Regions from separate parts of the Pseudoalteromonas sp. SCQQ13 genome, predicted to be linked through region 2. Evidence: predicted binding sites of a transcription regulator. Region 2 holds the regulator's gene; each other region holds the start of a gene.
What was found. Region 2 encodes MetJ, which represses methionine synthesis genes. Its sites were predicted from a motif close to TAGACGTCTAGACGTCTA; they were not measured.

Region 1: the regulator MetJ is predicted to act here: its motif matches at 2,417-2,434, upstream of metK (methionine adenosyltransferase).
Region 3: the regulator MetJ is predicted to act here: its motif matches at 2,878-2,895, upstream of I6F41_RS05640 (methylenetetrahydrofolate reductase).
Region 4: the regulator MetJ is predicted to act here: its motif matches at 2,428-2,445, upstream of metA (homoserine O-acetyltransferase MetA).

The regions. Positions count from the first base shown of each region.
Region 1 is NZ_JADYXG010000005.1:21,327-26,348, forward strand. It holds gene ppnP (pyrimidine/purine nucleoside phosphorylase) at 1-55, opposite strand, end outside; gene tkt (transketolase) at 241-2,232, opposite strand; gene metK (methionine adenosyltransferase) at 2,536-3,687, shown strand; gene I6F41_RS05510 (hypothetical protein) at 3,840-4,391, shown strand; gene I6F41_RS05515 (5-formyltetrahydrofolate cyclo-ligase) at 4,412-5,008, shown strand.
Region 2 is NZ_JADYXG010000002.1:319,873-324,894, reverse strand. It holds gene priA (primosomal protein N') at 1-663, opposite strand, end outside; gene rpmE (50S ribosomal protein L31) at 920-1,135, shown strand; gene I6F41_RS03170 (malic enzyme-like NAD(P)-binding protein) at 1,680-2,921, shown strand; gene metJ (met regulon transcriptional regulator MetJ) at 3,020-3,340, opposite strand; gene metB (cystathionine gamma-synthase) at 3,540-4,778, shown strand; gene I6F41_RS03155 (bifunctional aspartate kinase/homoserine dehydrogenase II) at 4,784-5,022, shown strand, end outside.
Region 3 is NZ_JADYXG010000005.1:54,837-59,858, forward strand. It holds gene I6F41_RS05635 (M16 family metallopeptidase) at 1-2,667, opposite strand, end outside; gene I6F41_RS05640 (methylenetetrahydrofolate reductase) at 2,939-3,895, shown strand; gene I6F41_RS05645 (hypothetical protein) at 4,069-4,281, opposite strand; gene I6F41_RS05650 (DEAD/DEAH box helicase) at 4,387-5,022, opposite strand, start outside.
Region 4 is NZ_JADYXG010000009.1:141,651-146,672, forward strand. It holds gene metH (methionine synthase) at 1-333, opposite strand, end outside; gene I6F41_RS09350 (homocysteine S-methyltransferase family protein) at 346-1,425, opposite strand; gene metA (homoserine O-acetyltransferase MetA) at 1,415-2,362, opposite strand; gene ettA (energy-dependent translational throttle protein EttA) at 2,603-4,276, shown strand; gene I6F41_RS09365 (histone deacetylase family protein) at 4,363-5,022, shown strand, end outside.

The DNA of each region.
Region 1 (5,022 bases), on a different contig from region 2:
CATCAAAATACACATTGGCTTTTTTAATTACACTAACATTTTCGAACTTTGACATATTTAGCTCCTGCTAATAATTTAAGATTTTTATTTATAAATTTTATCGCACTACCTTGCCTGATAGCTTACTTTCTTGCAAGGAAAGCAGTATTGCTTTAAGTGAAGTTGTTTCATATTCGGGCATAAAAAAACCCGCAACATATGCGGGTTTTTCAATTGCTTACTTTATTTAATCAAAGGCGATTAAAAAAGTTCGTTTGCTTTGTTTACTATGTTCTCAACAGTAAAGCCAAAGTGCTCAAACAGCTCACCTGCAGGCGCTGACTCACCAAAGGTAGTCATACCTACTACTGCGCCATTTAGGCCAACGTACTTGTACCAGTAATCAGCAATACCTGCTTCTACTGCTACGCGGCGTGAAACAGATGCTGGCAATACACTTTCTTTGTATGCTGCGCTTTGCGTTTCAAAAGCATCAGTACACGGCATAGATACAACACGTACCTTTTTACCTTGCTTGCGTAGTTCGCTTGCAGAATCTTGTGCTAGTTGCACTTCAGAACCCGTTGCAATGAAAATAAGCTCTGGATTGCCGTCGCAGCTAAGGATGTAACCACCCTTTTTAACGTCGCTCAGTTGCTGTGCGTTACGTGCTTGTTGCTCTAAACCTTGGCGAGTAAAGATTAGTGATGTAGGACCGTCTTTACGCTCAATAGCTTGTTGCCATGCAATTGCCGACTCCACTTGGTCACATGGGCGCCAGTTGTATAAGTTAGGCGTTAAACGCATGCTAGCAATTTGCTCTACTGGTTGGTGAGTTGGACCATCTTCACCTAAACCAATTGAATCGTGCGTGTATACAAAAATGCTTGGTTGCTTCATTAATGCAGCCATACGTACGGCATTTTTTGCATATTCAACAAACATTAAGAACGTAGCACCGTAAGGAATAAAGCCTTTATGCAGCGCAATACCATTCATAATTGCCGACATACCAAACTCACGTACACCGTAGTAAATGTAGTTACCGCTTGCATCGTCGCGTGTTAAGCCTTTAGAGCCATCCCAAATTGTTAAGTTTGAGCCAGCTAAATCGGCTGAGCCACCCATAAATTCTGGTAATAACGGGCCAAATGCATTTAATGCATTTTGCGACGCTTTACGCGATGCAGGGTTTGCAGGGTTTGCTTGCAGCTCTTCAATGTACGCTTGAGATTTTTCAGCCCAATCGCCAGGCAGTTCGTTGTTAATACGACGCTTGTATTCTGACGCTAGCTCTGGGTATGCTTTTGCGTATGCTGCAAATTTTTCATCCCAGCTTGATTCAAGCTGTTGACCTTTTTCTTTGCTATCCCATTGTGCATAAATGTCTGCAGGGATTTCGAATGCATCGCCAGTCCAACCTAAAAATTCGCGAGACGCTTTAATTTCGTCCTCACCAAGTGGTGCACCATGGCAGTCGTGGCTACCCGACTTATTAGGTGAGCCGTAACCAATAATTGTTTTACAACAAATTAGTGATGGCTTATCGGTAACACTTTTAGCTTCTGCGATTGCAGCACTTATAGCATCGCTGTCGTGGCCATCAACACCGCTAATTACATGCCAACCGTATGCTTTAAAGCGAGCTGGCGTATCATCGGTAAACCAACCTTCTACTTCGCCATCGATTGAAATGCCGTTGTCATCCCAAAATGCAACAAGTTTACCCAGACCTAATGTGCCTGCAAGTGAACCAGCTTCATGAGAAATACCTTCCATTAAGCAGCCGTCGCCCATAAATGCATAGGTAAAGTGATCAACAATATCGTGACCTTCACGGTTAAACTGTGCAGCTAGCGCTTTTTCGGCAATTGCCATACCTACTGCGTTAGTGATCCCTTGACCTAACGGGCCGGTAGTAGTTTCGATTCCTGGTGCATAACCGTACTCTGGGTGACCAGGTGTTTTTGAATGCATTTGACGGAAGTTTTTAATTTCGTCTAACGGTAAATCATAACCCGTTAAATGTAATAAAGAATAAATAAGCATTGAACCGTGGCCGTTCGATAATATAAAGCGATCTCGGTCAGCCCACTCTGGGTTTGTTGGGTTATGTTTTAGATAATCGCGCCATAATACTTCTGCGATATCTGCCATGCCCATAGGGGCTCCAGGATGACCAGATTTGGCCTTTTGTACTGCGTCCATTGACAAGACACGAATAGCATTTGCAAGTTCTTTGCGAGATGGCATGAATTCTCCTACCTTAATATATTTTTGCGCGGGTATTTATGTATTCGATTATGCCGCCGTATAACTTGGCGACTAGTGTATAGTCCATTCTTACTTATTGTAGGGGCGGTGTGCAATTAAAAACCCATAATAATAGGTCATTATGAATATTTTTTGAGACCGAAAAGTTATTAAATATTTTATTTAGACGTCTAGGCGTAAAAACACTATGCAAGATGTTTTGTTTTCGATAAAATACGCCCCTTAATTTTTAAGCGCTAATACCGACGTTTGTGAAGCGCAATATTTGTGAGCAGAAATACAATGGCAAAACATTTATTTACTTCTGAATCTGTTTCTGAAGGTCATCCGGATAAAATCGCCGATCAAATCTCTGATGCGGTACTTGATGCTATCCTTGAGCAAGATTCTCATGCCCGAGTTGCGTGTGAAACTTACGTAAAAACCGGTATGGTTATGGTTGGTGGTGAAATCACTACTAGCGCATGGGTTGATATCGAAGAAATTACACGTAAAACAATTCGCGACATTGGCTACACTAATTCAGATATGGGTTTTGATGCAGATTCATGTGCAATTTTAAACACTATTGGTAAACAGTCTCCTGACATTAACCAAGGTGTTGACCGTACTAGCCCAGAAGAACAAGGCGCTGGCGATCAAGGCTTAATGTTTGGTTACGCATGTAACGAAACTGAAGTACTAATGCCTGCTCCTATTACCTACTCACACCGTTTAGTGCAGCGCCAAGCACAGGTTCGTAAAAGCGGCGAGCTTAACTGGTTACGCCCAGATGCAAAATCACAAGTTACGTTTGCATACGAAAACGGCAAGCCAGTAGGTATTGATGCTGTTGTACTTTCTACGCAGCACAGCGAAGATATTTCACAAAAAGATTTAATCGAAGCGGTGATGGAAACTATCATCAAGCCGGTACTTCCTGCTGAGCTAATTACTAGCGCGACTAAGTTTTTTATTAACCCAACAGGTCGCTTTGTAATTGGCGGACCAATGGGCGATTGTGGCTTAACCGGTCGTAAAATCATTGTAGATACCTACGGCGGCATGGCTCGTCACGGTGGCGGTGCTTTCTCTGGTAAAGATCCATCAAAAGTTGACCGTAGTGCTGCCTATGCTGCACGTTATGTTGCTAAAAACATTGTTGCTGCTGGCCTTGCTGATAAGTGTGAGCTACAAGTATCGTACGCTATTGGTATTGCAGAGCCTACGTCTATAAGCGTAGAAACCTTTGGTACCAGCAAACTAGAAGAAAGCCGTTTAATTGAGCTTATTCGTGAGCACTTTGACTTGCGCCCTTACGGTTTAATTAAAATGCTTGATTTAGAGCGCCCTATCTACCTTCCAACGGCGGCTTACGGCCACTTTGGTCGTGAAGAGTTCCCTTGGGAGCGTACTGATAAAGCAGAAGCACTTCGCGCTGCTGCTGGTCTTTAAGCCAACATACTATTAAAAATATAAACGGCCCTTTTAAGGGTCGTTTTTATATCTAAAGCTTATTATTCAAGCCGTGAAACATAAATCACTCTCGAATTGTTTTGCACTTTCGGTATATACTCGTTTTACTATAAAAGCTTAGGGAATTAAAAATGGCCGACAACTTTCGTGTTACCTTTGTAGGACTCGCTGAGGGCGTTGACAGCAAAGCTGTTACTGCCATGCTTGCTACTAAATTAAAAACATCAAATGAAAAAGTGTCGCTTTTTTTTAATGGTAAACCGCTATTTGTGCCAAGCAATAAAGACAAAGCCCTAAAGCAAGCCAAACTACTTGCCAGCTTAGGTATTAAAAGTAAGCTGCAGGCTGTTACCAACCCTAATCAAAATACTCAACTGGCAAGTGCAACGAGTAGCCAGCGCGATGACAGAATTTTTGATGCGCTTGATTACATTACCAGTAGCTTAATTCGCCTTGAAGAAAAACTAGACGAGCTTGAACAGCGCCTACCCGAGGTTGAAGCCACACCAATTACCGATGAACACATAGAGTGGCAAGACGATGATCTTATGCTTGATGATGAGTTGCTCACACCACTGCAAAAACGCAGTAATGTGTTGTTATATTCACTCATAGCAACTGTGGTTACTTTGCTTATTTTATTAGCAATATATTTAACCGTCCCTAACTTATTCTCTTTTTAATTACGGGGTGAAATCCTAAAGTGAGCAATAAACGTGCAACAATAAGAGCGTCTGTCCGCGAACTGCGTAATAATTTATCAAGTAACCAACAATTAATTGCCGCCCAATCGCTAAAAGTGAATTTTATTCAATACTTAAATGGCAAAAAAAACACTAAAAAAGAACATATTGCCATTTATTTTAGTAACGACGGCGAATTAGATACCTCATTGTTAATTAATGAATTATGGGATAAAGGGCACACCCTTTACCTGCCTGTAATTCACCCCTTTAACGGGGCTAATTTACTATTTCAGCGTTATGAAAAAAACTCACCCATGAAGGCAAACCGCTATGGTATCTTGGAACCTAAGCTCAATTGTACTCAAATATGCCCGTTACCAGAGCTTGATTACCTACTTATGCCATTAGTGGCATTTGATAACCAAGGTAATCGCTTAGGAATGGGGGGTGGGTTTTACGATCGGACATTGGCGCGGCTACACCAGCAACACTGGCAAAAGCCGCAACTTATTGGTTTAGCACATGAATGCCAAAAAGTAACAGCTTTACCCATAGAATCATGGGATGTGCCACTTAAAACAATTATCACCCCAGATAAAACATACTGTTGGTAAAGCGTTACTTTGTA
Region 2 (5,022 bases):
TAATAAAAAGCTGCTAAAACCGCTGCTTTGATTAATTGTGGTGCAGGCAACCGCTTGCTCTTTGTTAAGTGTTGGTTTGCTACCCACTGTTGGGGCTACACTTTGCCAGTGGTTATCATGCTCAATTGACTGCGTTATGAGTGCCTTATCTATTAAGCTATCAATGGTTTTTTTACTAAAGCCCAAAGCTTTTAACTCGGTTAATGACGACTTGCCTGATTGCGATAGCTGCTTTAGTAAATTAAGTTGAGTCTTAGCTTTTAATGACGGCAGCAGCGCGCCTTTTTCCGTTAGGGCTACCATATTAATGCTGGTTTTATCAGGCGATTCGCCTTGGCGTAGTGCGCTTGGCAATGCAATATGAATGGTTTCACCCAGCGGGTAGTAATAATAACGGGCAGTAAAGCGCAGTAACTCTATGTGCTCTGCAGATAAAATTGGCGTATCGTCGATAATTTCAAAAATTGCCTTTATTTTGTTTTCAGGCACTTCGGTTGTTGTTTTAAGCGCTAAAACCACGGCTACTTTACGTTGATTACCAAAGGGTACTAACACCCGCATTCCGGGTTTTAATGGCGCAGAAGCTTCACCAAGCTGGCTATCTACTTTATAATCAAAGGTGCGCGGTAGTGGAACTTTTATAGCAACTTCAACAAAATACATAGTAACTCAACTGTTAAAAAAATAATGGGGGAGGGCGTGCTAATACTTGGCCCTAATGTACTAAAAATACAGCTAAAAACCTACTACCAAATAACCTTGTTTACTCAAAATGGTTGTTTTTTTAGCAAAAATACTAATTAATGCTTGTGTGCTTGATGGTTGTTGGATAAAATCCGCCACCAATAAATTTGTTTTAACGACGTATGGTGCCAGACTCCGGGTTTGGAGAGCGATGCGGCCTTAACTAGAGGTTTCTATGAAAGAAGGTATTCACCCTAAGTACGAAGTAATTTCTGCAACTTGTTCATGTGGAAACGAATTCGAAACTAGCTCTACTCTGTGTAAAAATATTCACCTAGACGTTTGTTCTGCGTGTCACCCGTTTTACACTGGTAAGCAAAAGATTTTAGACACTGGCGGACGTGTTGATCGTTTCAACAAGCGTTTCGGTGCACTTGGTAGCAAAAAGTAATTATTGCTATTTAGTTAAAAAAAGCATCTTAGGATGCTTTTTTTATGCCTAAAAATCCTCTAACTTCCCCCTAACCTCGCTAGTTTTAAGTTTATTGCTTTTGCATAACTATTTCCTGTTCTTATTCTCGGTATGCATAAACCTTTGCAGACAAATGACCTAATATTCTCTATATTTTTAATAGCTAAATTTTAAACTCGGTTTCTAAAAGTAGCCAACATGAAGCTATGTGTTGTTAAAGCAGAATAAATAATCGCTTTTAGCTGATTTTATTCACATTTTAAAAACGCTGTTTTGTGAATAATACTTTTAACTAAAATAAGCTTGAAAAGTGCCTTTTAGCACAATTTATATTTATGAAAAGTAGCGATGTTTTTATCGAAGTTGCTGAAAATTCGCTTAAAATTAACAGATCTAGCATATAACAGGATAGACCTGATATTGCTTGGAATTTAAAAATAATAAGGGTATCGTACTTTAAGGCATGTTAAGTGTCGCTTTACTCCCTCTCACTTTAACTTAAATTGCAGGATATAATCGCGTTATGTCGGACTTTCGTGAACAAGCACTACATTATCACTCTCACCCCGTTCCAGGTAAAATCAGCATTGAGCTAACCAAGCCTGCAGAAACGGCTCATGATCTCGCTTTAGCTTATAGCCCCGGTGTAGCTGAGCCGGTGCGTGAAATTGCTGCTGACCCTGTAAATGCCTATAAGTACACAGGTAAAGGTAATTTGGTTGCAGTGATCACCAATGGTACTGCTATTTTAGGTTTAGGAAATTTAGGGCCTTTAGCGTCAAAACCGGTAATGGAAGGCAAGGCGTTGTTGTTTAAACGTTTTGCAGGCATTGACTCAATTGATATTGAAGTAAAACACCGCACCACCGAAGACTTTATAAATACTGTGGCTAATATTGCTGATACTTTTGGCGGTATTAACCTTGAAGATATTAAAGCACCAGAGTGTTTTGAAATTGAAAAGGCGCTTATTGAACGCTGTAGTATTCCTGTTTTTCATGATGATCAGCACGGCACGGCTATTGTAACGGCTGCAGGCATGATAAATGCGCTGGAAGTGCAAGGCAAAGATATTGAAGATGCAGTTATTGTATGTTTAGGTGCCGGCGCTGCAGCGATTGCTTGTATGGAGTTATTAATTAAGTGTGGTGCACTGCGTGAACATATTTATATGCTTGATCGTAAAGGTGTTATTCACACTCGCCGTGATGATTTAAACGAGTACAAACAGTTATTTGCTAACAATACCGATAAGCGTACATTACAAGATGTAATTGAAGATGCTGACGTATTTGTTGGTGTGTCGGGCCCTAACTTATTATCGGCCGATGATTTAAAATTAATGGCAGCAAAGCCAGTCGTATTTGCTTGTTCGAACCCAGATCCAGAGATTGATCCGGCACTGGCACACGGCGCACGAAGCGATTTAATTATGGCAACAGGGCGCTCAGATTACCCTAACCAAGTTAATAACGTGTTGTGTTTTCCGTTTATTTTCCGTGGTGCACTTGATGTGCGTGCTAGTGAAATTAACGATGAAATGAAAATTGCAGCAGTTGAAGCTATTCGTAGTATTGCCAAAGAGCCGGTTCCACCAGAAGTACTAAAAGCTGCCGGTGTCGATAAGCTAGCGTTTGGTGCAGAGTATATTATTCCTAAGCCTATGGACCCGCGTTTATTGCCGCGTATTGCTAAAGCAGTTGCATTAGCAGCCATTGCTTCAGGCGTAGCGCAAATAGAGCTGCCAGCAAACTATATGGAATAAGCAGCATTATGTTGCTCGGTATTAAGTTACTTCAGTGTAATTTATAGCCATAAAAAAACCTCAGCATGGCTGAGGTTTTTTTGTTTAAAAGCCGCTGTTTAGTCTTCGTTTAAAACAGGAACTTCTAAGCCCATTTCTTGCATTATTTTTTTCACTTCTTCAGGCACTTTTTCGGCGTTATCTTTACGTAAATCATCATCGTTAGGTAACGGTTGCCCAGTAAACGCATGCAAAAATGCTTCACATAATAGCTCGCTATTAGTTGCATGGCGTAAGTTATTAATTTGCCTACGGGTGCGTTCATCGGTTAGTACTTTTAATACATTTAGCGGGATCGAAACGGTGATCTTTTTAACTTGCTCTGATTTTTTCCCGTGTTCTGCGTATGGGTGAATATACTCGCCATTCCATTTTGCCATAAGATGTATCGTTGCCTCAGATTATTAATTGCTCACCCTACTAAAAAATAGCGCGAATATGCGTGAAATTCTATCGATTTAAACAAATTAGTCAAATACTTGTTGCACAGATGGCTAGGTGTTTAAATGTTTTGACTTCTTAAGTTGAATGAATTACTGTTTTAGACGTCTAAACATCTAAATAAAGCAGGTAATAAATATGAGTGAAAAAAATAAAGCGACAATTGCAGTTCGCAGTGGTGTCGATGCTGATAAGCACCATGGCGCGGTTGTGCCTCCGCTGTATTTATCAACCACTTATTCGTTTGCCGACTTTGATACAAAACGTCAATATGACTATGGCCGCAGTGGTAATCCAAATCGTGATACTTTAGCCCAAGCACTCAGCGAACTCGAAGGTGGTGCTCGCGGCATTATTACTGCAACAGGAATGGCTGCCGTACATTTAGCCACTCAGCTGCTTAATAGTGACGATACGTTAGTGATCCCCCATGATTGTTATGGCGGCAGCTATCGCTTATTTACCTCATTACAAAAGCGCGGCCTATTAAAACTCGAAGTGTTAGATTTAACTAAACCAGAAAGTTTGCAGCAAATTTTAGTAATCAAACCTAAGTTAATTTGGATAGAAACCCCTAGTAACCCTATTTTACGTTTAACTGATATTAAAGCAGTAACCGATATTGCGAAACAATGCGGTGCTTTGGTAGCCGCAGATAACACTTTTTTATCGCCTGCATTACAAAACCCGATTAAATTTGGCGTTGATATTGTGGTGCACTCAACCACTAAGTACATAAATGGCCACTCAGACGTGGTTGGCGGTGCGGTTATTGCTGCAACTGACGAACTAGGTGAAGAACTGGCTTGGTGGGCAAATAATATTGGTATAACGGGGGCACCGTTTGATAGTTACTTAACTTTGCGTGGCTTGCGTACTTTAAATGTACGCTTACGGCAGCATCAAGAAAATGCCTTAGCTATTGCTAAGTACCTTGAAAGCTCAAAATTTGTTAGCCAAGTATATTACCCGGGGCTAGAGTCGCATCCACAACATGAATTGGCTAAAGCACAGCAACTTGGTTTTGGTGGCATGGTTAGTTTTGACATTAAAGGTGATGTAAATGACGCAGCTGCATTTTTAACAAACCTTAAAACATTTAGCTTAGCTGAATCTTTAGGTGGCGTAGAGAGCTTAATATGCCACCCAGCAACAATGACGCATGCAGGAATGGAAGCCGAGGCTCGTTTAGCCGCTGGCGTTGGCGATACGCTTATTCGTGTGTCGGTAGGTATTGAAGATGTAGCAGATTTATTAGCAGACTTTGATCGGGTATTTAATTTAGTGCAACCAGGTCAGCACAATAACGCAGGTAAAGCAGGTGCTAGCGCAAGTAGTAATGTTAAATTGAGCGCTGCTCACCCGGCGTTGTGGTAATTAATATGACTAATAATATTCATAAATTTGGTGGTTCGAGTTTAAGCTCAGCCGAGCGCTATAAAAGCGTTGCAAAAATAATTTTAGGGCAAGCTCAGCCCGGTGATTGTGTAGTGGTATCGGCTGCAGGAAAAACCACAGATACATTAGTAAAACTGTGGCAAAGTTATCAGCAGCACGATACTCAAGCGCTCGCTGATATTGTATTGCAATTAAACAATCATCAAAGTGATTTAATAACGCA
Region 3 (5,022 bases), on a different contig from region 2:
ATCTTTAATAACGCGGTTTACATCCTTTACTGTTAGCGTTTTAAGTTTGTTAGTTACGTAACTTACAAAGCTGTCGGTATTGTAAAACTGGCTATCAAGTGCATAACCTAGTTGGCGATTTTGGCTTGCCACCATTTGCGGCACAAAGTTAATTAAAAAGTTACGTGTGGCTTCAAAGTCGTCTTCACTCATGCCATTTTTAATTAGCTTATCAAGCTCAAACAAGGCGGTACGAGTCGCAAAATGCGCATCGTTATTAGAGCGAAGTGGGCGTAACCACACTTGAAATATTTGCTCAGAGCGCCCTAGGTTTGCATCAGGCTTAGTTTGAAACATACCACGCGGAAAGTATTCAATGTACGCGTAATCGCCGTAGTTCATGCCACGGGTTTCACGAATACGCTCATATAAAAAGCTGTTAGAACTACGGTGCTCACCAAAGTAAGAACGCACTAACCACAGTGCAGTCCAATCCTCACTACTTCTTATTGTATCAATTGGAAAACCAAACGATACCGCTGTCGACTGCGCACTCTTTTCAACAATAGTAGCATGATGGCCTTTAAGCTCAGGCGCATCAGGAATACTTAAACGGCTTTGCTCGCCTTTAGGCAGGCCTGCTAAATCAGCTAACATAGTGGCTTTTAGTTTTTCCGGTACTGCACCAATTAAGCCAAGTGTTAGCTTAGATTGCGTAAGCTCTGTGTTATAAAACGTTTTAACATCATCAAGCGTAAGTGCTTCTAAATCTGAAATATCACCATAGTTGTAGCTTTCATAAGGATGGCCTTTGTAAAGCGCGCTGTAGAGTACTTCTTTACCTAGTTCTTCATCGTTAGATGCTTTTAAGCCCGATTTAATACCGTCAATTAGCTCTTTTTTAAGGCGCTTAAAGTCATCTTCTCTAAAACCGGGATTAAGTAACTGATCGCTCACTAATGCATACCACTTAGCAGCGTTATCTTTATGAATACGCCCTTGAAACGACAGCATTTCTTTATCTATTTGATAACCAAAGCTACCTGCCAGCGGATAAAGTGCTTGTTTAATATCTTTATAGCTTGTTGATTGTGAGCCACCTTGCGCCAGCATAGCTGCAGTTAATGCGCCAAGGCCTTTTTTACCTTGCGGGTCAGCAGCAGCCCCGGTATTGAATAAAAAGTTAACGTCGATTAATGGCGAGCTGTTAGTTTTATCTAGTACTTTAAATGCAGCAGCCTGAGGTGCTTGCTCCAGTTTTGCAACCAGTGCGTTTAAATCAACCTCTTGCTCAAAATTTGGCGCTTTATCAAGTGCCGACATAGTCACGGTAGTGCGTGCATTATCAACAAAATACTTGTTAGCAATTGCTTTAATATCTTCAGCTGTTATTTCATCTGAGGTTTTATATAGCTGGTTTATTACCCTAGGGTCACGCTCAAAATGCATATAGCTTGCAAGGGTTGCAGCAATTGCTTGCGACGAATCTAAACCATTTATAAAGCTGTATTTAAGGTTAGATTTTAAGTCGCTGAGTTTTTGGCTATCTACTAACTCAGTACGCGCTTGGGCGTAGGTACGATTGATTGCATCGCGTACTTTGGCTAAATCGTCTGCTTTTTCTACTTTTACAAATACATGCAGTAAACCCGGATCTTTGGTTTCTGGATTATAGCTAAACATTTGGCTGGCAATTTGTTTATCTACCACTAGCTCTTGGTATAAATCTGAGTTGTTTGAAAAATAAAGCTGCGAGAGTAAATCAAGCGCAGCTCTGTCTTTTTTAGCCGGCTCCCACGCAGTGCCTTTATACGATACTAATAACCAATGCCCTGGTAAGCCTGGGTTTTGTTGATGACTATATTTTGGCGCTTGCTGTGTTGGCTCTGCTTTAATGTCGGCAACATAGTCACCCTTTTTCCACGCACCCCAGTGTTTTTTAACCATAGCCATAGTGGCTTTTGGGTCTACATCACCCACAATTACAAGTGATACATATTCGGGCTTATAAAATTTGGCAAAAAATTCTTTACCATAAGCCATTTGATCAGGCATGGCTTCTATGTCTTTAAAAAAGCCCATAGTGGTGTGTTTATAAGTGTGTTGCTCAAAGGCCTCTTCGCGTACTGCGCTAAGTAATTTACGCACTGGGCTGGCATTATTTTTTAAGTACTCGCCTTTTACCGTTTGCGCTTCGGTTCTAAATTGCTCTTCGGTATAGGTTAAATTTTGAAAAATATCAGCTTCAAGTTCAAGTACTTTATCAAGATGCTGCTTTGAAAAGTTTAAATGATAGTTAGTGTAATCGTTGGTGGTGTAAGCGCGGTTATCAACGCCAGAATTTTTTAAAATACTTGAATACACGGCCTCAGGAAATTTTTCAGAGCCTTTAAACATCATGTGTTCAAAAAAATGCGCAAAGCCCGTTTTACCCGCTTGCGTTTCATTACGTGATCCTACCGATACAGGAATTTGCAACGAGACTACATCAGGGTAATCGGTTTTAACCACCATAACGCGCAAGCCATTTTCAAGCTCTTCTAGTAAGTAGTCTTGTGAAAAAACGCCCTCGCCCGTAGTGTTTGTTTGTTGTTGTGTTACTGCTTGGCTCGTTTGATTTTGTTCAATAGCGCAACCCGACAGTGCCAGCGATACCGCTAAACTGGTTGCTAAAAATTTAAATTTCATTGTTTTTCCTTTTATAGCAATCAATTTTAATCGCTAAACGTTGAGCTAGTTTAATAAAAAGTACCATCTGATTATGCCGCAAAGCCGCCAATAATAAGAGCCTAAAGCGTTGTTATTATGTAAACAACTGTATCAAATTTACTAATTGGTAACGAGCTTGTATGAATAAACCTCACTACGATTGAAAAACTTTCATTAAATAAAGCTATCTAGCCATCTAAATGGCTGCTATATTAATTCCATCGTAACAAACTAAGCTGGAATGAGGATTATGGCTTTATCACTTCAAGAGAAAATAGAAGATAGCAATCAAGGCGTATACCTTATTGGTACTACGCCGCCAAAAATTGGTACCGATAAAGCGCAACTAAAAACCATTGCAGAAAAGCTATTGGGTCGCCTACACGAAATTGAATACGACGGCGTAATAATTTACGACATTCAAGACGAAAGCAGCCGTACTAATCAAGCGCGTCCGTTTCCATTTAGGCAAACTGTCGATCCACGTGAATACAGCAACCTATTACGTGGCTTATCGCACCTTGATGTAATTACCTATAAAAGTGTGGCGCAACGCAGTGCGAACGAGTTTAAAGATTGGCTAAGTGAAACTAAAAACGACTACGATTTAAAAAATATTGTTTTAGTAGGTAGCCCATCATCGATAGGCGATATAAAACTAAGCCTACCAGATGCGTATAAAACGCTGGCAGAGCAATCTGATGACTTCTTTTTAGGCGGCGTTACTATTGCAGAGCGTCATTCTAATAAACGTAATGAACACGAGCGCCTAATAGAAAAAACCGCTCAAGGCTGTAAGTTCTTTATTTCGCAAGCGGTTTACGACGCACAAGCAACAATAGAGTTAATAACTAGCTATGCACGTAGTTGTAAAGCACAAGGGCTTGAGCCTAAGCGCCTTATTTTAACTTTTACTCCGTGCGGCGGCGAAAAAACCTTAGAGTTTATGCAATGGTTGGGGATCTCAGTGCCAGAGGCCACTAAATGGCGCATGCTTGATGCGAACAATACGCTGAGTGAATCGGTACGTATTTGCCGCGAAAATCTCGATTTAATACTTAAAAGCTGTGCGCATTTAAACGTGCCGCTGGGCTTAAATATAGAAAGCTTAACTAACCGTAAAGAAGAAATTGACGCATCAATTAACTTATACCGCTTATTAAAAGCCACCATGGAATTAAATCTAGCTGAAAAGTTAATAGCTTAAGGGCTAAGCATTTAATACAAAACCAGATTAATTAGTTACACTCTTTGGCAAGCCTTATAGCTTGCCTTTTTTTATTTTAAATTTGAGAAGTAACGTATTTAGTTAAAGGTAAGGGGAAATTAGCAGTTATGTGCTAAATGCATTTTGCGCTTTATTATCAATATTAACTATGTTTACTTTTGTTGCTGGCCGCTTTTGTTACTAACCTTTTGCCCTGAATAGCTTTTTAACGCAGCTCCCATAGCAGCGCACATAACACCAAAAATAACTCCTTCGTTAGATATAAACCTAAAGCTGATAAAAATATCTAATAAACTTATTATTGCCAGCGATAAAACTAAACCTATGCCTGAATACAGCAACCATGTTTTAGTAACTTTGTTCATAAATTAATTCCTTTTAAATGCTAAATTTAGCCTAATACAACCCCGCGGCTATTTTTCGGGGTCGTATTATTTCACTGACAATTGAAAGTCAAAACTAAAAAACTGTTATTTACGTCTTCTACTTGGCTCTCTTTGTCCTGTAATGCGTTTTTTATCGCGGTCTTTTCGTGATTTATTGGTGTTTTTGCGGTTATCTTTTGGCTTTTTGTTTGGATCTGGCTCGTAGCCTGCTAGCCACTGTGGCGTTAAGCGGGTATCTAACAGTACTTCTATTTCTTCAAGTAACCATTGCTCGTCAATACTTACTAGCGACATTGCAAGCCCTTGCTCACCAGCGCGACCTGTACGGCCAATGCGATGTACGTAGTCTTCGGCTATGTATGGCAGTTCAAAGTTAATTACAAATCTAAGTGTTGGAATATCTAAGCCACGTGCGGCTACATCGGTAGCAACTAATACACGGGTAATGCCTTCTTTAAAGTTTTGTAGTGCACGGTCGCGTGCGCCTTGTGATTTATCACCATGGATTGACTCGGTTTTTAAACCGTCTTTACACATTTCTTTAGCCAGTTGGTCGGCCATTTGTTTGGTGCGGGTAAAAATAAGCACTTGGCGCCAATTTTTCATGCCGATCATGTGCGATACCAGCTCGCGCTTGCGATCCTCGTCTACTGAGTAAATTACTTGCTCAACCTCAACTGCTGCTGAGTTGCGTTTATCAACTTCAACTAATTCTGGGTT
Region 4 (5,022 bases), on a different contig from region 2:
TAACGAAATTGAGTTAACAATGGCTTTGCCTTGAATGCACTTTAAACCGGCTTCTATTACTTCCCATTTAGAGGAGTCGACCATGATAGGTACGCGAGAAATATCGGGTTCTGAGGCAATTAAATTTAAAAACTTAACCATGGCGGCTTTTGAATCCAACATGGCTTCGTCCATGTTTATATCAATTACCTGCGCGCCGTTTTCTACTTGTTCGCGAGCAACTGTTAACGCGGTTTCATAGTCTTCTTCCATGATCAAACGTTTAAACATGGCGGAGCCGGTTACATTGGTACGTTCGCCGACATTAGTAAATACTGCTATTTTTTGAGTCATGTTGGCGGCTCCTTAATTTAAGTTACAGGCTTCGAGGCCCGATAAACGCATGCGTACTTCAATTTCTGGCAACTGGCGTGGTTTAACGCCTTCAAGCCCTTTTGCAAAGGCGCGAATATGCGCAGGTGTGGTGCCGCAGCAACCACCTACAATATTAATAAAGCCCGACTTACCCCAATCAATAATTTCGGTTGCCATTTCTTTTGCTTCTAGGTCGTAGCCACCAAATTCGTTAGGCAAGCCTGCATTTGGATGCACAGAGGTAAAGGTTTCGCATACACGCGACAACTCTTGCACATATTGGCGCAGTAAATCTGGGCCTAAGGCGCAGTTAAGGCCTATAGAAAGCGGTTTAATATGGCGAATAGAGTTATAAAAGGCTTCGGTAGTTTGCCCCGAAAGCGTACGCCCAGAGGCATCGGTAATAGTGCCGGAGATCATAACTGGTAATGTGCGCCCTGCTTGCTCAAACGCTTCCTCTACTGCAAACGATGCAGCTTTAGCATTGAGGGTATCGAATATGGTTTCGATTAAAATAATATCGGCGCCACCTTCCATCAGTGCCAAGGTCGATTCTACATAGGCAGTAACTAAACGATCAAAGGTAACATTACGATAACCCGGATCGTTTACATCGGGCGACAATGAACAAGTTTTTGATGTTGGCCCAAGTACGCCCGCTACATAACGTGGTTTTTCGGGTGTTTTAGCACTAAACTCATCGCAAAGTAGCCGTGCCAATTTTGCCGACTCTAGGTTTATTTCACGGCTTAGATTAGCCATGTCGTAATCTTCCATCGAAATGGTGGTGGAGTTAAAGGTATTGGTTTCGATAATATCGGCACCGGCAGCTAAAAAGCTACGATGAATATCGGTAATTATTTTAGGCTGCGTAAGGCTTAGTAAATCGTTATTACCGCGAATAAGTACATGCCAATCTTTAAAGCGCTCACCGCGATAGTCTTGCTCTTCTAATTGGTGTGCTTGGATCATAGTGCCCATAGCGCCGTCTAAAATTAAAATTCGCTCTTTTAACGCTGCACTTAGTTCGTCGTGCTTATTTTGGTCATTATTAAGAGGGTTATTCGGCATAGTTGTTAGTCCTTACGTCTTGGCTAACTAAATTAATATCATAGGGTGTAGTTTGGTACACGTAATAATTTAACCAGTTCGAAAAAAGTAAAAAAGCATGGCTTTGCCACGTTTTTGAAGGTTGTTTAGTTGCATCATCATCTGGAAAGTAATTTTCGGGTTTGGGCGCATTGTCGCTTTTTTCGCAATCGCGTTGGTATTCAGCTTTTAACGAGTCGGCGTCATACTCTGGGTGGCCGGTAATAAACACTTGGCTGCCCGACTTATTTTTAACTAAGTAAGCACCTACTTTCTTAGAACCCGCTAGCACGACTAGTTCATTGCAAGCATTTATTTTATTTACATCTACATGGCCATAACGCGAATGCGGTACTAAAAAGGTGTCGTCAAAGCCGCGCGTTAACGCCCCATGTTCAAAATAACATTGGTGCGTAAATACGCCACACAGTTTATCGGTTTTTAAATCGCGCTTTATTTTATAATGATGATAAAGCGCTGCATGCGCTGCCCAACACGAAAAAAGTGTAGACGTAACATGCTGCTCAGCCCAATCTAAAATTGCGGTAAACTCATCCCAGTAAGCTACATCCTGGTACTCTAAATGCGCTAGCGGCGCGCCGGTAACTATTAATGCATCGTAGTTATTGTTTTTTACTTCTGAAAAATAACGATAAAAGGTGTCTAGGTGCTGCTCTGAATTACTGCTACTGCGATGAGTGTCTAGACGCAGTAGTTCTACATTTACTTGCAAGGGCGAATTGGCAAGCAAACGAATAAACTGTACTTCGGTTTCAACTTTATTAGGCATTAAATTAAGAATAGCCAAACGCATGGGGCGAATTTCTTGCGTTTTTGCACGAGTTTGTGGCATTACAAATACGTTTTCTTGGCGCAGGCGAGCAATAGCTGGTAGCTCGTCTTTTACTGTAATTGGCATCCTTTTACTCCTATTCATCAAAACCGAAAACTTATTATGAACAGATAAGAAAAAATATCAACCAATAGATGTATAGATGTCTAAATATCCAAATGAAATTTTTTCATCCTATTTTATAATCGTTTTTGCGCACTTTATAGTTTGTTTGTCGGTTTAAAATTGGCCATTCGTTGACTGCCTCACCCGTCAACCACTACAATAGAGCATTGTAATTTTTATTATTATTTGAAGGTTTTTTCCATGGTTTTACCTGATAAATTTATATTCTCGATGAGTCGAGTTTCTAAGGTTGTGCCACCTAAGCGCACTATCTTAAAAGACATCTCGTTACACTTTTTCCCGGGCGCTAAAATTGGTGTGCTTGGTTTAAACGGCTCTGGTAAATCAACATTGCTACGTATTATGGCCGGTGTTGACCAAGACTTTGAAGGTGATGCCTTTCCACAACCAGGCACTAAAATTGGTTACTTACCGCAAGAACCTGTTTTAGACGAAAGCAAAACCGTACGCGAAATCGTTGAGCAAGCTGTTGGCGAAGTTAAATACGCGCTTAAACGCCTTGACGAAGTGTATAACGAATACGCCATGGAAGACGCTGACTTTGACGCACTTGCAAAAGAGCAAGGCGAGCTTGAAGCGGTTATTCAAGCGCACGATGGTCACAACATAGACAACGTTTTAGAGCGCGCTGCCGATGCACTACGTTTACCTGAGTGGGATGCTAAAATTGAGCACCTTTCGGGTGGTGAACGCCGCCGTGTTGCTATATGCCGACTGTTACTTGAAAAACCAGACATGCTTATTCTCGATGAGCCAACTAACCACTTAGACGCTGAGTCGGTTGCCTGGTTAGAGCGCTTCTTACACGATTACGAAGGCACAGTTGTGGCGGTAACGCATGACCGTTACTTCCTAGATAATGTAGCAGGTTGGATTTTAGAGCTTGACCGTGGTGAAGGTATTCCATGGGAAGGTAACTACTCTTCGTGGTTAGAGCAAAAAGATGCGCGCCTACAACAAGAGCAAAAATCTGAAAAAGCACGTCAAAAGTCAATTGCGCAAGAGCTTGAATGGGTTCGTTCAAACCCTAAAGGCCGCCAAGCTAAGTCAAAAGCACGTATGGCGCAGTTTACCGAAATGCAGCAGTCTGATTATCAAAAACGTAACGAAACCAACGAAATGTTTATTCCGCCTGGCCCACGTTTAGGGGATCAAGTGCTTGAAATAACTAACTTACGTAAAAGCTTTGGCGACCGTGTATTAATCGACGATTTAAGCTTTAGCATGCCAAAAGGTGCCATTGTGGGCATTATTGGTGCTAACGGCGCGGGTAAATCAACACTGTTTAAAATGATCAGCGGCGAGCAACAGCAAGACAGCGGCAACATCACCATAGGTGAAAGCGTACACATTGCAACGGTTGATCAGTTCCGTGACGGTATGGACGAAAGCAAAACTGTTTTCCAAGAAATATCAGACGGGCAAGACGTACTTAAAATTGGTAATTTTGAGTTCCCAAGCCGTGCTTACGTTAGCCGTTTTAACTTTAAAGGTAACGATCAGCAAAAATTTGTTAAAGACCTATCGGGTGGTGAACGTAACCGTTTACACCTTGCTAAGTTATTAAAAGCTGGCGGTAACGTGTTACTACTCGATGAGCCAACTAACGACTTGGACGTTGAAACACTACGTGCACTAGAAAACGCTATTTTAGAGTTTCCTGGTTGTGTAATGTGTATATCGCATGACCGTTGGTTCCTTGACCGTATTGCTACACATATTTTAGATTACCGCGACGAAGGCCAAATTAACTTCTTTGATGGTAACTACACTGAGTACGAAGAGTGGCTTAAAAAGACGTTAGGTGCTGAGGCAACTCAACCTAAGCGTATTAAGTACAAAAAGATTGGTTAATAGCTAATTTTAAGCTCTAGGCAATAATTAAGCCCTGCATTTATGTAGGGCTTTTGTTTTATAACTATAACTACAAATAGAATTTTATGACCCTAAATCCTCACTTGCCGTTAGTTTATCATCCTAATTACTCGTTTAGCTTTGATCCTAAACATCGCTTTGTAATGAGTAAATTTGCACATTTATACCAGCACGTTAAGCAGTTAGGATTAGTTGGCGATAACTTAGTACAGCCGTTATTAGGTACGCCAGAGGCACTAGAATTAGTACACTGCGAAAACTATATTCACGACCTATATCATAATCAATTAGACGAAAAAGCCATGCGCCGTATTGGTCTACCTTGGTCAAAAGAGCTAATGGCGCGTACCTTTACAGCCCCACAAGGTACACTACAAACCGCTCGCTTAGCCCTTAAACACGGTATGGCATGCCATTTAGCAGGCGGTACACACCACGCGCATACTGATTTTGGCTCAGGCTATTGCATGGTTAACGACTTGGCTTTTACTACGCAAACATTAATTGAGTCGGGTGAGGTTACTAATGTACTTATTTTTGATTTAGACGTACATCAAGGCGATGGCACCGCGGCCATGCTGCAACATCAGCCTTATGCGTATACCTGCTCGATTCATTGCGAAAAAAACTTTCCGTTTCGTAAATCCCCTAGCGATTTAGATATTGGTTTAACTAACAATATGCAAGACGCTGAGTATTTAGGCATAGTTGACGACACCCTACAA